4 regions of the Neorhizobium sp. AL 9.2.2 genome follow, and region 1 is predicted to be linked to each of the others. Evidence: predicted binding sites of a transcription regulator. Region 1 holds the regulator's gene; each other region holds the start of a gene.
The links. The regulator LexA, encoded in region 1, represses DNA repair genes until DNA is damaged. The targets are predictions, from matches to a motif close to TGTTCNNNNTGTGTTCNG.
Positions count from the first base shown of each region.

Region 2: G6K99_RS01245 (YifB family Mg chelatase-like AAA ATPase) is a predicted target of LexA. The motif match lies at 2,696-2,713, and genes of this name have one in related genera.
Region 3: uvrA (excinuclease ABC subunit UvrA) is a predicted target of LexA. The motif match lies at 2,841-2,858, and genes of this name have one in related genera.
Region 4: dinB (DNA polymerase IV) is a predicted target of LexA. The motif match lies at 2,673-2,690, and genes of this name have one in related genera.

Region 1 covers NZ_JAALXU010000003.1:1,275,838-1,280,945, reverse strand. The annotation lists gene G6K99_RS12795 (ComEC/Rec2 family competence protein) at 217-2,766, shown strand; gene lexA (transcriptional repressor LexA) at 2,747-3,466, opposite strand; gene G6K99_RS12785 (VOC family protein) at 3,659-4,534, shown strand; gene kdsA (3-deoxy-8-phosphooctulonate synthase) at 4,539-5,108, shown strand, end outside.
Region 2 covers NZ_JAALXU010000001.1:235,267-240,374, forward strand. The annotation lists gene rsmI (16S rRNA (cytidine(1402)-2'-O)-methyltransferase) at 245-1,186, shown strand; gene G6K99_RS01235 (YraN family protein) at 1,196-1,567, shown strand; gene gshB (glutathione synthase) at 1,680-2,630, shown strand; gene G6K99_RS01245 (YifB family Mg chelatase-like AAA ATPase) at 2,804-4,336, shown strand; gene dut (dUTP diphosphatase) at 4,373-4,843, opposite strand; gene G6K99_RS01255 (peptide chain release factor 3) at 4,934-5,108, shown strand, end outside.
Region 3 covers NZ_JAALXU010000003.1:1,111,704-1,116,811, forward strand. The annotation lists gene uvrA (excinuclease ABC subunit UvrA) at 1-2,722, opposite strand, end outside; gene G6K99_RS11955 (single-stranded DNA-binding protein) at 2,968-3,552, shown strand; gene G6K99_RS11960 (HPP family protein) at 3,571-4,746, opposite strand; gene G6K99_RS11965 (MarC family protein) at 4,781-5,108, opposite strand, start outside.
Region 4 covers NZ_JAALXU010000003.1:356,051-361,158, reverse strand. The annotation lists gene G6K99_RS08460 (DUF3597 domain-containing protein) at 1-231, shown strand, start outside; gene G6K99_RS08455 (hypothetical protein) at 356-733, opposite strand; gene G6K99_RS08450 (FAD/NAD(P)-binding protein) at 788-2,200, shown strand; gene G6K99_RS08445 (hypothetical protein) at 2,252-2,560, opposite strand; gene dinB (DNA polymerase IV) at 2,718-3,812, shown strand; gene G6K99_RS08435 (DNA polymerase III subunit epsilon) at 3,852-4,601, shown strand; gene G6K99_RS08430 (hypothetical protein) at 4,630-4,947, shown strand; gene G6K99_RS08425 (2'-5' RNA ligase family protein) at 5,021-5,108, shown strand, end outside.

The DNA of each region.
Region 1 (5,108 bases):
TCCTAAAGGTGATGCCAAGCGCTCCTGCGACATTTTGTGCAGCGCGAAAATAATTTAGGCAGGACACGTTTAAAAGATGCCCAACCTCATGGTGTAAGAGGCCGTAACGTGAAGGAAAACCGCAGCTTGGCGAATGTGTTGACGAGGAGAATATAAACGCGCAGGTTGCGTTTATCAATCACCGTCTCTGCAGCGGAGCCGGCGGGATAAACCATCATGGCGAATGGCGGAGCGATTTTTGAGGCAGCCAGCAGCAAGCCGATGATGCTTGCTTCGACACCCCACGCAATCGCACTCTGGACGCCCGAATCGGCATCGCAGACAATGCCCGCGGAAGTCCGGAATGATGGTCGAAACGACCATCATTCCGAGGATGTTTTCCTGGGATATGTGGTCAGAGACCGGCCCGTTTCCAAATGGCTGTGCACGTCGTTGAGCGAGGAGCTTTCCCACGGTCATGTGTTCCTCTTCCTGCCTGTCTTGCTAGGCGCCGGCGCTGCGACCTGGTTCGCACTTCCTTGGACGCCATCGCCATTCATTCTCGCAACCATGCTTGCGATCTCGATGGTGACCGCAGGGCTGACACGGTATCGCGCGCATCCACTGTCTCGTGCCAACCTTGTACTCTGCCTGCTTCTCTCCGGTTCTGCGCTGGCAGCGCTCGAAACCTGGCGGTGTTCGACGGTCGTGCTCGATTCGCCCGTCACGACGACCATCAGCGGGATTGTCGAACGACGCGAAGCCGATGCACAGCGCCGCTGGCGCTATATCCTCAGGATCGAGCAGACATCTGAGCCCTCGCTTTCACGACCGCCACAGCGCGTCTCGGTTCTTGCCAGAAGCCAACACGACCCTGCAGACATCGGAGAGCGCGTTTCCGGCCGTGCCCGTCTGTCGCCACCCTCTGGCCCGGCGCTTCCCGGATTGAACGATTTCGCCTTCTCCTCCTACTTCGATCAAATCGGGGCCGTTGGCTTCTTTTACGGCGCGCCTAGCGTACAACCGGCGATCGATGACCAACCCGGGTTATGGTCGGACATGCAGCGGGGGCTTTTTGCGCTTCGCAGCGCAATCGGCAATCGCATCCGCGATACGGTCAAGGGGGATGCGGGCGCTTTTGCTGCCGCAATCGTGACCGACGAGCGCCGTGCAATTTCCCGTGAGACGACCGAGGCGCTTCGTCTGTCCGGACTGGCCCATATCGTCGCGATCTCAGGCCTCAACATGGCGCTGGCAGCCGGTATCTTCTTCGTCGGCGTTCGCTCCGTCCTGTCGCTGTTTCCAGGCTTTGCGCAGGCCTATCCGATCAAGAAGTTTGCCGCGTTCGGTGCGCTTGTCATGGCGACCGCCTATTACCTAATTTCCGGGTTCGGGGTTTCCGCCGAGCGGGCCTATATCATGATGGCGGTGATGCTGGTCGCCGTGCTCGTCGATCGACCCTCCATCAGCCTTCGCAACGTCGCCCTTTCGGCAATCATCATCCTCGCCATCTCGCCGTCGGAGATTCTGGGTCCGAGTTTCCAGATGTCGTTTGCGGCAACCGCGGCACTGGTGGCAGGGTTCGCCCTCTGGACGCGATATTTCGCGAAAGGAAAGGAGGAGACAAAAGGTAGCAACCGTTGGATAACGGGTATTGCGGCGACGTTGCATTTCATTGCCGGGATCGTGGTGACGTCGCTGATCGGCAGTACGTCGACGTCGATCTATTCGATCGAGCATTTCCACCATCTGACCACCTACGGCCTCGCGGCCAATCTCGCGGCCATGCCGATCATTTCCTTCGTGGTGATGCCGGCAGGTCTCGTGGCCATGCTGCTGATGCCGTTCGGGCTGGATGCTCCCGTTCTGTTCATCATGGGCGAGGGGCTGCGGATCGTCATTCGCATTGCCGAGATCGTCGCCGCATGGGGCGGCGATATTGCCATCGGCCGGCAGAACCCGCTTTTCCTGCCTCTGGCGACGGCAGGCTTTCTGCTTCTGACGCTGCTGCGCACGCCGCTGAGGTTGACAGGCGCGCTGTTCATGGCGGTGGCTTTGCTCTTTGCGGTCCGCTCAGGCTCGGCGCCGAGGCCTGATATCGTCATATCCGAAGACGGCGCATCGGTCGGCGTGATCCAGGATGACAAGATCACCCTCAATCGAACCCGACCGCCGGGATTTATCTACGATCAATGGCGGCGAGCGCTGGTGCTTGAGACCGGAGAACAACCGCTCGCCTTGCCGGTTCTTGCCTCTTCGGAACCAGCGCGAGGTGCCAGCCTTGCGAAAAGCGATGACAGACCACCTGGACCACATTCGCGACCGGATTTGACGCGCCGGGAAATCGAATATGTCAGGGGTTTTCTTCAAGCATTGAAGCCCGGACGATTCGCCTGTCTGCCGAAAATCCTGTGCGCGGCGCAGACTGCTCAGGACATCCGGATCGTCACCGTCGAAGACAACCGATACACCGGTCTTGCCTGCGATGTCGGTCGGATCATCGTCTCGCCCGGCGCACGCTTCGATACTTGCCGCTCCGGCGCCTTGCTTCTCAGCGGGCGGACGTTGCGCCGGACTGGCGCACTGGAAATCACCATTATTCCGAACGCGACAGCGCCAGACATCAAGATTACGGCGGCGATGCGAGACAGCGCACAGACCTCAAGCCGTCCGTGGACCGTCCACCGGTTCTATGACTGGCGAACGCGACAATTCGACTTTGGCATCCCGGAGGCTGTTGCTGCGCATCTCCGGGATGACAGCGTTCTCAATGGTAGCGGCGAATAAGGCCGACAAGCTTGCCCTGGACCTTCACCCGGTCGGGCGGGAAGATGCGGGTCTCGTAAGCCGGGTTTGCCGCTTCCAGTGCGATCGAGGCACCCTTGCGGCGGAACCGCTTCAGGGTCGCTTCTTCCTCATCGACCAGGGCAACGATGATATCGCCTGGACTTGCGGTGCTGGTATTCTTGATGATGACGGTATCGCCATCGAGGATGCCGGCATCGATCATCGAATCGCCCTTCACTTCGAGCGCGTAATGATCGCCGGAACCCAGCATCTCGATCGGAACGGCGATGTCATGGGTGTTGTTCTGGATCGCGGAGATCGGCACGCCGGCAGCGATTCGACCCATGACCGGAATGTTTGTCGAGAACGGATTGTCCGCCATGACCGGCGCCGGCTTCTGAGCGACGACCGGTTGCGTTTTGCCGAGGCTTCCCTCGATGACACTGGGAGAAAAACCCCGTCGCGGATGAAGGTTCGCCACATAGGCGTCAGGCAGCTTGATCACTTCGAGCGCGCGTGCTCTGTTCGGCAGACGGCGAATAAAGCCACGCTCCTCGAGCGCGGTGATCAGCCTATGGATGCCGGACTTCGATGCAAGGTCGAGAGCGTCCTTCATTTCGTCAAACGACGGCGGCACGCCTGATTCTTTCATCCGCTCGTGGATGAACAGAAGTAACTCCTGTTGCTTGCGTGTCAGCATGGACGGGACCCTCAGAATTGGAAACAAATGCAGAACGGACGCTATATGTTCTATCTGTGTTCCGCAAGCCCCAAATTTTTGCTCAAGAATAGTCTCATTTCAGCGTTCGATCACGTATTCAGTTCGTGCGCAGCACTTGCCGAGTTTCCCGCGATAGCCAATGTTCTGCGGAATAAGACTTTGGGGGTGTAAGTGGGTAACAAGTCAGTCGATCATTTGGTTCTGCCCGTTGCAGATCTGGCGTCAGCGCGGGGGAGGTTGACCGCTCTCGGCTTTACTGTGGCACCTGAAGGTGTTCACCCTTTCGGCACAGCCAATGCCTGCATATTCTTCGCGGATGGCTCGTATCTCGAGCCGCTGGCCATTGTGAACCGTCGGCAAGCCTCGCTTGCGGCAAAACGAGGCAACGTGTTCACCGATCGCGACATCCGCTTCCGCGGCCAGCGGAAAAGGGAAGGTCTATCGGCGGTGGTCGTCGGGACGCAGGATGCAGCGGCCGATCATATCCGTTTTGTGGACGGGCACATGTCTGCGGGCGAGATGCTTCAATTCTCCCGCCCGATGCAGTTGCCCGATGGTGGGGAGAGCGAAGTCTCATTCCGTCTGGCGTTCGCGGCAGTTCCCGAGGTCGATGACATCTTGCTGTTTTCCTGCCAGCGCATGGCCGCATTACCGGCAGATCGCGGTGGTCTTGATGAGCACGCAAACGCCGTTACAGGCCTTCGAGAGATCGTCTTTTCTGCAGATGACCCGCTGGAGTTTCTGCCGCTTTTCGAAACCGTGTTCGAGACGCAACCCGAGCAAGGGAAAGACGGTCTGCGGATCGAAGCTGCCAATGCCAGCATCCGCATTCAATCCAACGACACGTTCAGCGACGAGTTCCGGTCTTCGATGAAGCCCTTGTTATCGTCGCGCCTCGCTGCGCGCGGGATCATCTTCAAGACCACCGATCTCGCCGTGACAGAGATCACCCTTGCTGCTAATGACGTCGCATTCATCCGCAGGGATGGCCGCGTGATCGTGTCGGCAGCCCCGGGGCAAGGTGTGGTTTTCGGTTTCGAGGAATAGTGAAATGACAGTCTCCGCCAATTCTGAAGTGTCCGTGGGCGAGGGGAGTTCGAAAGTCGTTTTCTCAAACACGGCAAAGCTCTCGCTGATTGCCGGTCCCTGCCAGATGGAAAGCCGTGATCATGCGTTCATGATCGCCGGCACGCTTGTCGAACTCTGCAAGAAACTCGGCATCGGCCTCGTCTACAAATCCTCCTTCGACAAGGCCAACCGCACGTCGATCTCCGGCAAGCGCGGCATCGGCTTGGACAACGCGATGGCGATCTTTGCCGATCTGAAGACGGAATTCGGCTTTCCCGTTCTGACCGACATTCACACTGAAGAGCAATGCGCTCTCGTGGCGGATACGATCGATATCCTGCAGATCCCCGCCTTCCTGTCGCGCCAGACCGACTTGCTCGTCGCGGCCGCAAAGACGGGTTGCGCCATCAACGTGAAGAAGGGCCAGTTCCTGGCGCCCTGGGACATGAAGAACGTTCAGGCGAAGTTCCTCGAAAGCGGCAATCCCAATGTGATGCTGTGCGAGCGCGGTGCCTCGTTCGGCTACAACACGCTTGTCTCCGACATGCGCTCG
Region 2 (5,108 bases), on a different contig from region 1:
CCGTGGCGATCCGGCTTGGCGGACCACCTGATATTCTCTGCCGGCCATTGCGCAGCCGGAACATGTGGACGGGCAAAATGGCAGACATTCGGATGCGAAAGCAAGAGCAGAACGGACCCTGCGCCATTTGAATTGCTCGTTCATACCGCACTTGCACACAGAAAACGCAACGCGGCGAAACCGGACGCGCAAAACATCGCCGGCCTCTGCTTGCCGAAGACTGCGGCCTCGACCATAACAGGCGATGACCCTCGACCAATCTTCAGAGCAATCCACCGAAACCGCTGCCGAACCCGTCAAGGGTCAGCGCGGTTATCGCGTCGGCAACACGTTCATCGCTTCCCGCCCCATCGAGCCGGCGCTCTATCTCGTCGCCACCCCGATCGGCAATCTCGGCGATATCACGCTGCGCGCGCTCGAAACCCTGTCCGGCGCCGATGTGCTCGCCTGCGAGGACACAAGGGTCACCCGCGTGCTCCTCGATCGCTACGGCATCGTCAATCGCCCCTATTCCTATCATGAGCACAATGCCAACGAGGCCGGGCCGAAGCTGATTGCGGCACTCGAAGCCGGCAAGTCTGTGGCGCTGGTCTCCGATGCCGGCACGCCGCTTGTGTCGGATCCCGGCTATCGCCTCGGCCAGATGGCGATCGATGCCGGTTATCGTGTCGTGCCGATCCCCGGCGCGTCCGCCCCGCTTGCGGCCCTCGTCGGTTCCGGCATGCCGTCGGATGCTTTCCTGTTCGTCGGGTTCCTGTCTTCCAAGGACAAGGCCCGCCGCGACCGGCTTGCGGAGCTTTCAAAGATCCCGGCAACGCTGATCCTGTTTGAATCGCCCCATCGCATCGCTCACACTCTCGTTTCTGCAGCCGATGTGCTCGGCGGCACTAGGCTCGCCTGCGTCTGCCGGGAACTCACCAAGACCTATGAGGAGTTTCGCCGGGGCACGCTGGCAGAGCTTGCCGCGCATTACGGTGACGGCCACAACGTCAAAGGCGAGATCGTCCTTCTGATTGAACCTCCAGCACCCGAAGAGGCGCCGGGCGAGGTGGAGGTGGACGCCATCCTGCAGGACCTTTCCAAAACGCATCCGACGGCAAAGGCTGCGACTGAGGCGGCGCGGATCACCGGCCTGCCGCGCAAGGATCTCTATCAGCGTTTGATCGCCATGAAGAACGGAACCTGATGGATCGCGATGGCACAACGGGATGAGATCGGCGCCAGACGCCGCAAGGCAGAGCGCCGCGGCCATGTCTCGGAGTATGTCGCTGCCGCCTATCTCATGCTGAAAGGCTACCGCATCCTCGCCATCCGCCACCGCACGAAGCTGGGCGAGATCGATCTCATCGCCCGCAAGCGCGATCTCGTGATCTTTGTCGAGGTGAAGGCGAGACGATCCGAGATGCAGGCGCTCGACGCCGTCTCCTACGCATCGCAGAAACGCATCCGGGCCGCGAGCGATCTCTGGCTGCAGAAACGCAAGGATGCGTCCGGATTATCGCAGCGATACGACATCATCGCCGTCCTGCCGGGAAGGTTTCCGCGCCATTTCCAGGATGCGTTCTAGGGCCGTCCTCAGCATAGGCCTTGCCGCGGCCCTGTCGGAATATCCCGGCCACGGTTGCCTTTCGGGGTTCGTCGTCCTACATCAGGCGGGCCAATCCTAGGGGGCTGAAGTCATGGCGAAAATTCGCACGGTCGCATTTCAGATGGACCACATTTCCGGCATCAACATTGCCGGCGATTCCACATTCGCCATGGCGCTCGAAGCGCAATCGCGCGGTTACGAGCTGTTCCACTATACGCCCGACCGCCTGACGATGCGCGACGGACGCATCTTTGCAGCTCTCGAGCCGCTGCAGGTGCGTGACATCAAGGGCGATCACTTTACCCTTGGGGAAAAGCAGCCGACCGATCTGTCGACGATGGATGTCGTGCAGCTTCGCCAGGATCCGCCCTTCGACATGGGCTACATTACATCCACCCATCTTCTGGAGCGCATCCATCCGAAGACGCTCGTGGTCAATGACCCGGCCTGGGTGCGCAACTCGCCGGAAAAGATCTTCGTTACCGAGTTCGCCGACCTGATGCCGCCGACACTGATCTCCCGCGACCCGGCGGAGATCGCCAAGTTCCGCCATGAGCTCGGCGACATCATCCTGAAGCCGCTTTACGGCAATGGCGGTGCCGGCGTGTTTCATTCCGCCCGCGATGATCGCAACTTTACCTCGCTTCTGGAAATGTTCGGCCAGATGTATCGCGGCGAGCCCTATATCGCGCAGGCCTACCTTCCGGCAGTGCGCAAGGGCGACAAACGCATTCTTCTCGTTGACGGCGAACCGGTCGGCGCGATCAACCGCGTGCCCTCGGAAACCGACAGCCGCTCCAACATGCATGTCGGCGGCCGTGCCGAGGCGACCGATATCACGCCGCGCGAAAAGGAAATCTGCGCCCGTATCGGGCCGGCTCTGCGCGAGCGCGGCTTCATCTTTGTCGGCATCGACGTGATCGGCGATTACATGACCGAGATCAACGTCACATCTCCGACGGGCATCCGCGAAGTGAAGAAGTTCGGCGGTGCTGACGTCGCGAGCCTCATGTGGGATGCAATCGACGCCAAGCAGAACTGATAACCGTTCACATCTGTTCTCGTTATGCAACCTGATGCACGCTGTCTTCGTCTCATGCGCGAAATTGTTCACTGCCTGTTCTTGAAATTCGCCAGCAATCGTGCAAGCTTTCAACCTGTAGCACGGTAGGCGGGAATATCCCCACCTTAGCTTGCGCATGTGGGCGGGTCGGAATGGTCGCGCGTATCAGAACGGTAGCATTTCAGGGCATTGAAGGCATTCCGGTCGATGTGCAGGTCATGATCGGCCCTGGCAAGATCGGCATGCATATCGTCGGCCTGCCGGACAAGGCGGTCGCCGAAAGCCGCGAGCGGGTGCAGGCGGCACTGCATGCCTCGGGCCTTGCCATGCCGCCGAAGAAGGTCACGGTCAATCTTGCCCCGGCGGACCTTCCCAAGGAAGGCAGCCATTTCGACCTCGCGATCGCCGTCGGACTGATGGCAGCGCTCGGTGCCGTACCCGGGGATATGCTGGCCGATTATGTGGTGATCGGCGAGTTGAACCTCGATGGAACGCTTGCCGCCGTTGCCGGTGCGCTTCCGGCGGCCATCAGCGCCAATGCAATCGGAAAGGGCCTGATCTGCCCGGCGGAAAGTGGAGCCGAGGCGGCCTGGGCCGGCCCCGGCGTCGATATCTTGGCCCCCCGCAGCCTGATCGCGCTTGCCAACCATTTCCGCGGCACGCAGGTCATGTCGCGACCGCAGCCGGCCGTGCGTGCACCGCCTGCCAATCTGCCTGATCTCGTCGATATCAAGGGCCAGGAAAGCGCCAAACGCGCGCTCGAAGTCGCAGCTGCCGGCGGTCATAACCTCCTGATGGTCGGTCCGCCCGGTTCGGGAAAATCCATGCTCGCCGCCCGCCTTCCCTCGATATTGCCGCCGCTTTCGGCCACCGAACTGCTCGAAGTCTCGATGATCCACTCGATCGCCGGCCAGCTTTCGGGCGGAAAGCTGTCCGATCGGCGGCCTTATCGCATGCCGCATCATTCCGCCACGATGGCGGCATTGGTCGGCGGCGGTCTGCGCGCAAGGCCTGGAGAAGCGTCGCTCGCGCATCACGGCATCCTTTTTCTCGACGAGTTTCCGGAATTCTCGCCCCAGGTTCTCGATGCGCTTCGCCAGCCGCTCGAGACAGGCGAATGTGTCATCGCCCGGGCCAATCACCGGGTGTCCTATCCGGCCAGCATTCAGCTTGTCGCCGCGATGAACCCGTGCCGCTGTGGTATGGCGGGACAACCCGGGCATAGCTGCGCGCGTGGCCCGCACTGTGCTTCGGATTATCAGGCGCGTATCTCCGGCCCGCTGATGGACCGCATCGATATCCGCATCGATGTGCCCGCTGTCTCGGCAAGCGATCTCATCCGCCCGGCACCGGCAGAGCCAAGCGCCGGCGTGGCAAGGCGGGTGGCGGCCGCACGCGACAGGCAAAGAGAGCGCTTCGAAGGCGAGGGCCAGTACACGGTTCTCACCAACGCGCGCTGCTCGACCGCCATGATCGAAAAATTCGCCGAGCTCGATCCGGGCGGGCTGCAGTTGCTGCGCGACGCGGCAGAGAAACTGAAATTCTCCGCCCGCGGCTATCATCGGGTCTTGCGGGTGGCGCGGACGCTGGCCGATCTCGACGAGAAGGACGGTATCGGTAGAATTCACCTGGCCGAAGCGATCTCCTATCGCATGGCAGGGGAACGTCCCACCGTATCCGCGTGATCGAACGAAGTCGGCGTCACGGGGCTCCGACGAACTTCAGACGCCGGTGGATCCGAACCCGCCGGCGCCGCGTGCCGTCGAACTTGCCTCGGTCACTTCGACGATCTGCGCCTGGGTCACGGGCGCGATTACCATCTGCGCGATCCGCATGCCGCGGGTAATCACGAAATCCTCGTCGCCCAGATTGATCAGGAGAACCTTCACTTCGCCGCGGTAATCGCTGTCGATCGTGCCCGGCGTGTTGAGGCAGGTGATGCCGTTCTTGAACGCAAGCCCCGAACGCGGGCGGATCTGCACCTCGAACCCGGCGGGGATCTCGAACACGAGGCCGGTCGGCACCAGGGCGCGCTTGCCGGGTGCGATTGTCAGTGGATCTGTATCGGTCACGGCGGCGCGCAGGTCCATGCCGGCAGCGCCTGATGTCTCGTAGGCGGGCAGATCAAGGTCCTGCCCGTGCGGAAGACGCAGGACATTGAGGACGGGTGAAGAGGGGGCTTGAATGGTCATTGCCCATTAGTTTGCGCCGCAGCGCGGCAGGTCAATTGCAATGGCGGGCTTTAGTCGCTAGATACCGCGGCAATTCACAGGATATAAAAGATGGCCGAAACCATTGCAGAGGCGGTCTCCCGCCGCCGCACATTCGCGATTATTGCGCATCCGGACGCGGGCAAGACGACGCTGACGGAAAAGCTGCTTCTGTTCGGGGGCGCCATCCAGCTTGCTGGCGAGGTCAAGGCCAAGAAGGATCGCATCCAGACTCGGTCCGACTGGA
Region 3 (5,108 bases), 160 kb from region 1:
CCACGACCGAATTGCCTTGATTGACCAGCTCGTGCAGCATTTCCAATAGTTTCGCGACGTCGTGGAAATGCAGGCCTGTCGTTGGCTCGTCCAGAATGTAGAGCGTGCGGCCGGTGGCGCGCTTCGACAGCTCCTTGGCAAGCTTGACGCGCTGCGCTTCGCCGCCTGAGAGCGTGTTTGCCTGCTGGCCGACCTTGATATAGCCGAGACCGACATCGAACAGCGATTGCAGCTTGTCGCGCACGGCCGGAACCGCGGCAAAGAACTCGACACCTTCCTCGACCGTCATATCCAGGACATCGGCGATCGACTTGCCCTTGAAATGCACGTCGAGCGTTTCGCGGTTGTAGCGTTTGCCGTGGCAGACATCACAGGTGACATAGACATCCGGAAGGAAGTGCATCTCGATCTTGATGACGCCGTCGCCCTGGCAGGCCTCGCAACGGCCGCCCTTGACGTTGAAGGAAAAGCGGCCGGGTGCGTAACCGCGGGCCTTGGCTTCCGGCAGGCCGGCAAACCAGTCGCGGATGGGGGTGAAGGCACCGGTATAGGTGGCCGGGTTGGAGCGCGGTGTGCGACCGATCGGCGACTGGTCGATATCGATCACCTTGTCGATATGCTCGAACCCGTCGATCCGATCGTGCTCGGCCGGGATTTCTCTCGCGCCCATGACGCGGCGTGCGGCCGACTTGTAGAGCGTTTCGATCAGGAAGGTCGACTTGCCGCCACCCGATACGCCGGTCACGGCGGTAAAAACGCCGAGCGGTACCGCCGCGGTAACGTTTTTGAGGTTGTTGCCGCGGGCTCCGAAAACCTTGAGTTCCTTGCCTTTTTTGACCTTGCGCCGCTCAGCGGGAACTGCGACGCCGAGTTCGCCCGACAGGTATTTACCGGTCAGTGACTTGGGGTTTGCCATGACCTGCTGCGGCGTGCCTTCGGCGACGACCGTGCCGCCGTGAATGCCGGCGGCAGGGCCGATATCGACGACGTAATCGGCGGTCATAATGGCATCCTCGTCATGTTCCACGACGATGACGGTATTGCCGATGTCACGCAGATGCTTCAGCGTTTCGAGCAGGCGGGCATTGTCGCGCTGGTGGAGGCCGATGGATGGCTCGTCCAGCACGTAGAGAACGCCGGTAAGGCCGGAGCCGATCTGCGATGCCAGACGGATGCGTTGGCTCTCGCCACCGGAGAGCGTGCCGGAGTTTCGCGACAGGCTGAGATAATCGAGCCCGACGTCGTTCAGGAACTGAAGGCGCTCGCGGATCTCCTTGAGGATACGGACAGCGATCTCGTTCTGCTTCGCGTTCAGGTGCTCGGGGAGCGCCGCAAACCAGTCGCGCGCCAGCCGGATCGACATTTCTGTCGTCTGGCCGATATGCAGCTTATTGATCTTGACCGCCAGCGCTTCCGGCTTCAGGCGATAGCCGGCACAGGACGGGCATGGAGCGGCCGACATGTAGCGCTCGATCTCCTCGCGCGCCCAGGCACTGTCGGTTTCCTTCCAGCGCCGTTCGAGATTGGGGACGATGCCTTCGAACGTCTTGGTCGTCTTGTAGGACCGTGCGCCGTCGGCATAATTGAACTCGATCTTTTCCTCGGTGCCCTCAAGGATCGCCGAGCGGGCGCTATCCGACAGCTTGTCCCAGCGGTCCGTCAGCTTGAAACCAAAGACCTTGCCGAGACCCTCGAGCGTCTGGTTGTAATAGGGCGAGGTGGACTTCGCCCAGGGCGCGATCGCGCCATCCTTCAGTGTCCGGCCGGGTTCCGGCACGATCATGTTCCGGTCCACCTTCTGCTGTGATCCAAGACCATCGCAGGTGGGGCAGGCACCGAAGGGATTGTTGAAGGAGAACAGCCGCGGCTCGATCTCCGGAATGGTGAATCCGGACACAGGGCAGGCGAATTTCTCCGAAAACAGAACCCGTTCATGGGTTTCGTTGAGCGACTTGTTGGCAGATCCGCCTGCGGAGGTTTCCTTCTCCGGCAGAGGCTTGTCGGCGAACTCCGCAACGGCCAGGCCATCCGCCAGTTTCAGCGATGTCTCAAGGCTGTCGGCCAGACGCGCGGCAATGTCGGATCGCACCACAAGGCGGTCGACGACGACGTCGATGTCGTGTTTGTATTTCTTGTCGAGCGCTGGAACGTCGGCGATCTCATAGAACTGGCCATCCACCTTGACGCGCTGAAAACCCTTTTTCATCAGCTCGGCGAGTTCCTTCTTGTACTCGCCTTTGCGCCCGCGGATCATTGGTGCGAGAATATAAAGACGGGTGCCTTCTTCGAAAGCAAGGACCCTGTCGACCATTTGGCTGACGGTCTGGCTTTCGATCGGAAGCCCGGTCGCTGGCGAATATGGAACGCCGACGCGCGCAAACAACAGGCGCATGTAGTCGTAGATTTCCGTGACTGTGCCGACCGTCGAGCGGGGATTTCGAGAGGTCGTCTTCTGCTCGATCGAGATCGCCGGAGACAGGCCTTCGATCTGGTCGACGTCAGGCTTCTGCATCATCTCCAGAAACTGGCGAGCATAGGCCGAAAGGCTCTCGACATAGCGTCGCTGTCCCTCGGCATAGATCGTGTCGAACGCAAGCGACGACTTGCCTGAGCCGGACAGGCCGGTCATCACGATCAGCGAGTTGCGGGGCAGATCGAGATCGATCCCCTTAAGATTGTGCTCGCGCGCACCACGGATGGAAATGGTTTTGAGTTCGCTCATCGTTATGCCTTCGGGGAGGATCGAAGGTCCTTATGTAGTTATCGAAAGCCGCCTGTCGAGACGAAACTGTTGCAACGCAACCCGGTTCCGAATGCTTGACAGAACTATACGGAGAAAATAGAACAAAGAAAGAACAAAATTCACTGTGGATTAAACCTCGGCATTGCCCAAACCGGGCGGTCGATGGTTTAAGGTGGGGTAATTGGTTTTCAAAGCCGCGCTTGGCGGCAAACGAGGTGAATACGATGGCGGGCAGCGTGAACAAAGTCATTCTGGTGGGCAATGTCGGCGCCGACCCGGAAATCCGCCGGACGCAGGATGGCCGCCCGATTGCAAACCTGCGCATCGCCACGTCGGAAAGCTGGCGCGATCGTACGTCGGGCGAGCGTCGCGAAAAGACGGAATGGCATACGGTCGTCGTGTTCAACGAAGGCCTCTGCAAGGTCGTCGAGCAGTATGTCAAAAAGGGTGCCAAGCTTTATATCGAAGGCGCGCTGCAGACCCGCAAATGGCAGGACCAGACCGGCAACGATCGTTATTCAACCGAAATCGTGCTGCAGGGCTTCAACTCGACCCTGACAATGCTCGACGGTCGTGGCGAAGGCGGCGGTGAGCGCGGCGGCGCACGTGGTGGCGCAAGCGACTTCGGCGGCGGTGGCGGCGGTGATTTCGGCGGCAACTACGGTGGCGGCGGCGATGACTATGATCGTCCGCGTTCCGGGGGTGGAGCACCGGCAGGGCGCGGTGCTCAGGGCAGCCAGGGTGGCCAGTCCTCCGGTGGTGGCGGCGGGAACTTCTCCCGCGACCTCGACGACGACATCCCATTCTGATCAAAAAAAAGGCGCCGCTCAGGCGCCTTTTTCATGTTCGGTTGGAGCATGAGTGGCGCGGTCCGAAAGCATCGCTACAAGCACGTCGGACTGCGAGAGTATCCCGGCGAGTTTGCCGTTCTCGCCGACGATCGGCAGGTAGTGCAGGCCTTCCTCGGCAAACATGACGACCGCGTCGTTGAGCGGTGCCGACGGCTCGATCGTCCGGACCGGCGCGGTCATGATATCCCTTACGATATGGTTTGGCGCTGTTGCGCCTTGCATCATCAGCCGCAAACGCTGGCGCGGGCCGATCGTCGGGCGACCGCCGGTCCAGATTGGCTTGTCCAGAAAATCCGTCTGCGTAACGATGCCAACCACCTCAGCCTTTTCGTTGGTGACGGGCAGGGCCTTCAGACGGTGGTTGCGCATGGACTGATGCGCCTTCCCCAGGGGATCATCCGGTGACACCGCGATCACGTCGCGGGACATGACGTCGGCGCAGGTGAGGTGGCTCGCGCGCTGGCGGTAGGAGCGCAGTTCGGTCAGGCGAATAATGGTTTCGAGGTCGCTGCGATCGATATCGAGGACCTGGTCATAATCCCTGAGGACGGCGTCGAGATCCTCCCGGCGGAACCCGATACGGCCGCTCGGCGGCGGATCCGTGGTGCCGTGCGAAGGGGAAGGCGTAGCGGGCGCATGCGGATAGCGCCGGCCTGCGAGATTGTTGAGAATGATCGCAAGCAGCAGCAAAGCCAGCGAGTTGCCCAGAACCGGCCAGAGGATGAATCCGTATCCCATCGCGTGAATGGACGGGCCGCCAAGCACTGCGGTCAGGGCAATCGCACCGCTTGGCGGGTGCAGGCAGCGCAGCGCCATCATCGCCGCGATCGCTATGCCAATGGCGAGGCCTGAGGCGAGGGCAGGGTCTGGCACGAGTGCAGCGACTGTGACGCCGACAGTGGCCGAGAGAATATTGCCGCCCAAGATGGACCAGGGTTGTGCGAGCGGGCTCGACGGGACGGCAAAGAGCAGCACGGCCGAGGCACCCATCGGGGCGATCAGTGCCGGCAATGACGGTTCGAAGCCGACGACGAGACTTCCGCCGAGTCCCGTCAGGGAAATGCCGAGCAAGGCGCCGCCCGCAGAGCGAAGCCGTTCCCTCATGCTGATCGGGTTCGGTGCCTGTCCGATGAGACGGTTTAGAATGTGCATGGATTGAGCTTTCGGCCGTCCGTCCCAGGAAGGATCAGGGTATCGCGAATGCCGACCGGATGCCATCGACCACGAACTGAACGGACAAGGCAGCGAGGATGACCCCGAGAAGCCGGGTGAGGATCGCGCGCCCTGTCACACCCAAGAAACGGTCGAGCTTTTCCGCGATCAGAAGCGTTGCGTAGAGCACCACCATGATCAGCGCGAGGACCCCGATAAGAAGGGCGCGGTCGAGAGCGCTGGTGAATGTTCCGGACAAAAGGACGGTCGCGGAAATCGCTCCGGGGCCGGCGATCAGCGGCAGGGCGAGCGGAAACACGGCGATATCGTGGATATGGTCGATCGTGATCGCCTTTTGCGAC
Region 4 (5,108 bases), 920 kb from region 1:
GCAGCCGTCAAGAAGAGCGGCCAGAAGCTCGACTGGAAGCATTCGATCGTCGACCTGATGAAGGCCCTCGGCATGGACGCAAGCCTTTCGGAGCGCAAGGAACTGGCCGACGAACTCGGCTACACCGGCGACCAGAGCGATTCCGCCACGATGAACATGTGGCTGCACAAGGCGCTGCTGAAGAAGCTGTCCGAAAACGGCGGCAAGGTGCCTGCCGAACTTCTCGACTAATGGTTTCGGGCGCTCCACTGCGGGCGCCCGAACTTCTATCTCATGAAAACTGCTTGCGATTCCCGTCATCCGGACGGTTGAGACATGACGAAGGCCCGGCTGAGACCGGCTTCCGCGTCATGTCTCAGTAGGCGAGAGACGTACTCCAGAGAAAAATGTCCTGCTGGTCGGTATTCGTCAGTCGATCGGCATCAGTCTCCTCGACCTTCTGCGTCTCGAGCCGTGGCAATGCCTCAGCTTCTTCTTTTCGGTCACCGGCCAACTGCCTTGTCGATCCGAACAGATCGATCCCAAATATCGAAAAGCCGCCACCAATCATCACGCTCTCCATTCCTTCCCGATCTTTGATGTGTAATGTCGCGTCAGAGGGAGTCGTGAACAATATTGCCTGCGAGAACCCCGGACTAAATTTTGCCGCGCGAAGGGATAAACGTGCTCCGTTTCCGATGCCTAGGAAAAAGCCCGTTTTTGCAAGCGCAGCGCCTATCGATTTTTGATTCAACGACGTGCCGTGCGAGTTTAAGAGAGCGGCCGCGTCTAACCGAAGTGACTGACAGTGACAGCATCGAAGACGTCTGAACGGCCTGAACCAACACGATCTTCAATCGCCATTATCGGCGGCGGCGTGACCGGGGCAGCGGTCGCTTTCCATCTCGCGACGGGCCACAAGGCGGACGCCGTCGACATCACCATTTTCGAGCCGCGTGCCGAAATCGGCAGGGGCCTCGCGTACGATACGCGGGACCCGGTGCACCGGATCAACGTCCCGGCAACGCGAATGAGCATACTTCCTGGCGATCCCGAGCATTTTTCGAGATGGATGGAAACGACCGGCTCCGTTGCGGACGATGAGGCGGCATTTCGCGCCGATGGCAACGTGTTTCCGCGCCGGGGCATCTTCGGAAACTATGTCCTGTCCAACCTTCAACCTCTTTTGGCATCAGGAGCCGTCCGCCATATCTGCGCCGCGGTGACCGGCGTCGAAAAGCGGCACGACCAATGGCATGTCACCGATACCGCCGGGCAGACGCTGGTTGCGGATATCCTGGTGATCGCTGCCACCCACCCTGCTCCGGTTGCCCCACGCTCCTTGCGACGACTGGCCGAGCATCCGCGCTATGTCGCGGACCCGACAGCGCCGAACGCATTGACGCCGATCCGGGCCGACGATCGGGTCCTCGTCGTCGGCAACGGGCTGACCTCCGCGGATGTCATCGCCTCGTTGAAGCGTTGCGGGCATAGCGGCAGCATTACCGCCCTTTCGCGCCGTGGCCTGCGCTCGCGCGGACACGCCACCGTCGCGCAGGAACCATTCGGCGACTTTCTCGACCATCCCGCCACAAGCGCATCCGAGATCCTGCACCGCGTGCGGGCCGCGATCAGGGAAGCGCAGGCAGAGGGTCAGACCTGGCATGCGGTTCTCGACCAGTTGCGCTCGCAAGGCGGCGGCATCTGGAAGCATCTGCCGCTCGAGGCACGCCGCCGGATCGTGCGACACCTGCGTCCCTATTGGGACGTCCACCGCTTCCGGATTGCGCCGCAGGTGGAAGACGTGCTCGACGCGGAGGCGGCAGCCGGCAGGCTCGACATCCTCGCCGCAGGCATCGTCGACGTCAGCACCGACGGAGACATCATCGATGTCACCATCAAGCGGCGCGGGCAGGATGGTGTCGAAGTCCACCAGTTCGATGCCGTCGCGGTCACGACCGGCCCCGCCCACGGCAACGTGCTGCAGAGCCAGCAATGGCTGCGGCAACTCGGCGATCAAGGCTTTCTGCACCTCGATCCGACGGGGCTTGGTCTTTCCTGCAACGAACAGTCCAACGCGATAGACGCGGATGGCAAGTCCGAACCGAAGCTTTTCATCGCCGGACCGCTGGCACGCGGACATTTTGGCGAGTTGATGGGCTTTCCGCAGGTTGCGGAACATGCGCTGCTCGTCGCCGATTCGATTGCAGCAAACCTCTGAGCTCACCGCCATATGGAGCCGGCTGAGAGCCGGCCCCTCGGTTCACTTAAGTCAGCGGCCGGTCACGCGTATCGCGCCTGCTTCGCCAAAACTCTTCTGCACCGCCGCCATCTTGCTCTCAGTGATATCGGCGGAAACCTCGATCTCGCCCTCCAGCGGGCCATCGGTGCGCTCTCCGCCATCATGCGACGCATCGCCACCCGACGGAGCGGATCCGACCGTGTTGTCGGCACCGACGGACTGGATGAAGATATCCGGACGCGAGATACCGTGCTGCTGCACCAGATGTTCGACCGCAAGGTCTGCGGCCGCACGGGTGTCGAAAGTCGCTCGAATGGTTGTCGTGCTGTCGTCAGCCATGAAACTGTCTCCTGTTGATGATCACCAGAAGCAAACGCCTTCAAAGCCCGCTTGTTTCCCTCATGCACAGGAAGCTGGGCAGAGAGCTTGGATATTTGTCGGAAGACTGCTATGTTCTCTTTTTGTTTCCATACGATCCAGCAAACCGCACGCCCGCATGAATGTCACGGCCTCCATATCCACCCGCAAGATCATCCATGTCGACATGGATGCGTTCTATGCCTCCGTCGAGCAGCGCGACAATCCTGACCTGCGCGGCAAGCCTTTGGCTGTCGGCGGATCCGCGGCGCGCGGCGTTGTGGCGGCCGCAAGCTACGAAGCACGCGCCTTCGGCGTTCACTCCGCCATGCCCTCCGTCACGGCCAAGCGCAAATGCCCGGATCTGATCTTCGTGCCGCCGCGCTTCGAGGTCTACAAGTCGGTGTCCCGGCAAATCCGCGAGATCTTTGCGGAATACACGCCGCTGATCGAACCCCTGTCGCTCGACGAAGCCTATCTCGACGTTACCGAGAACCTGAAGGGCATGGAGATCGCCACCGAGATCGCGCTGGAGATCCGTGCCAAGATCAAGCAGGTGACGGGCCTCAACGCATCGGCCGGCATCTCCTACAACAAGTTCCTCGCCAAGATGGCAAGCGACCTCAACAAGCCGAACGGCCAGGCCGTGATCACGCCAAAGAACGGCCCGGGCTTCGTGGAATCGCTTCCGGTCAAGAAATTCCACGGCGTCGGGCCGGCGACTGCCGAGCGGATGAAGAAATACGGCATCGAGACGGGTGCCGACCTGAAATCAAAGTCGCTGCAGTTTCTCGCCGAGAGCTTCGGCAAATCCGGACCCTATTTCTACGGCATCGCCCGCGGCATCGACGAGCGCCAGGTACGTCCCGACCGGATCCGTAAATCCGTCGGTGCCGAGGATACGTTCGTCGAGGATATCGACGCCCTCGACCTTGCGACCGCCGAACTGAGGCCACTTGCCGAAAAGGTCTGGCGCCACTGCGAAGCGCATCGCATTTCGGGCAAGACGGTCACCGTGAAGATCAAATATTCCGACTTCACCCAGGCGACACGCAGCCGCACGGCGTCCCTCCCCTATGCAAGCGTCGCGGAAGTGCTGGCGGCGGCATCCGGGCTCCTGGCTACCGTCTACCCTTTCCGGCGTTCGGTAAGGCTGCTGGGCGTATCCCTCTCTTCGCTGGTCGGCGCCGGGCCGGATGATGTGGAACAACCGCAGCTCGGTCTCGATTTATAATCGACAAGCACATCAAGAGCGCCGGGTAAGGACTTCGACATGAGCAATCCCACCATCCGCGTCATCGACCTCGAGACCGGCGGCAACGGACCGAACGACGTCTGCGAGATCGGCTGGCAGGATGTAACCCAAGGGGCAGACGGAAGATGGCAGGTCAACGAGGACCGCGGTGCGCTTCTGGTCAATCCCGGCCGTCCGATGTCGCCCGACACGATCGCGATCCATCACATCCTTGACAGCCATGTCGCCGACGCGCCATTCTGGAAAGATATCGCACCGACTGTCCTGCGTCCCCCGCACCGGATCGAAGCGCTTGCCGCCCATCGCGCCGCCTTCGAACAGCGATACTGTACACCGCGGCTGACGGGTGGCCTGCCCTGGATCTGCACCTGGAAATGCAGCCTGCGGGTCTGGCCCGAACTGCCGCGCTTCTCCAACCAGATGCTGCGCTACCTGCGCATGCCCGAAGGTCTGGTCCACGAGATCGGCCTGCCGGCGCATCGCGCCATGCCTGATGCCTATGTCACGGCGCACCACCTGCGCGACCTCCTCAACGAGGCATCACTCGGAGACCTCCTGGCCTGGAGCAGCGAGCCGGGTCTGCTGCCGCGCGTGCCATCAGGCGCGGATCGCGGCAAGCCCTGGGACCGGATCAGCGAAGATGCGCTTCGGGACCTCGCGGAAGACCGGGATATCGATATCCGCTTCACCGCCCGCACCGAATTGACGCGCCGCGGTGAACAACCACAGCCGCCCGTCGTTGACTCGCCGCAGGGAACGCTCCTGTAATCGGTATGGCGAAAACCGGGGTTGGACGATGAGCGAGACGTATCCTGACACACCCGACGGCAAATACTTCGTCGTCCGCGGCAGGCTCTGGCGTCGAAGCAACCCGGCACTGGACGCCGAGACGCGTCAGCGGCTGGTCTCGGACCTGATGTCTGCACGCCGGGCCGTCCGCGATGCCAAAGGCAAACCCGACGCGATGGCCGAAGCGCGCTGCCGCGTGGACGATGCGAAGGTTCAGCTTGGCGAACGCGGCCCCGTCTGGTGGGATGACGGCGAGCCCGACCTCAACCGGCATATGGCCAAGAACACGCCCTATGCGGATTGGTTCGCGCAACTGAAAGATTGATATCGCAAGCCCGCATCCCAGATCTCGGCTTTCAAAGACCCGTTCGAAACCTGACCCGGAAGGTTCAATCCCTGTGAAGACGCTTCAGCCGCTGATTCTGACAGCCCGTATCGAGGAAGGCGACAAGGCGCCGTTCGATCTCTTGCGGAAAACCCATTTCC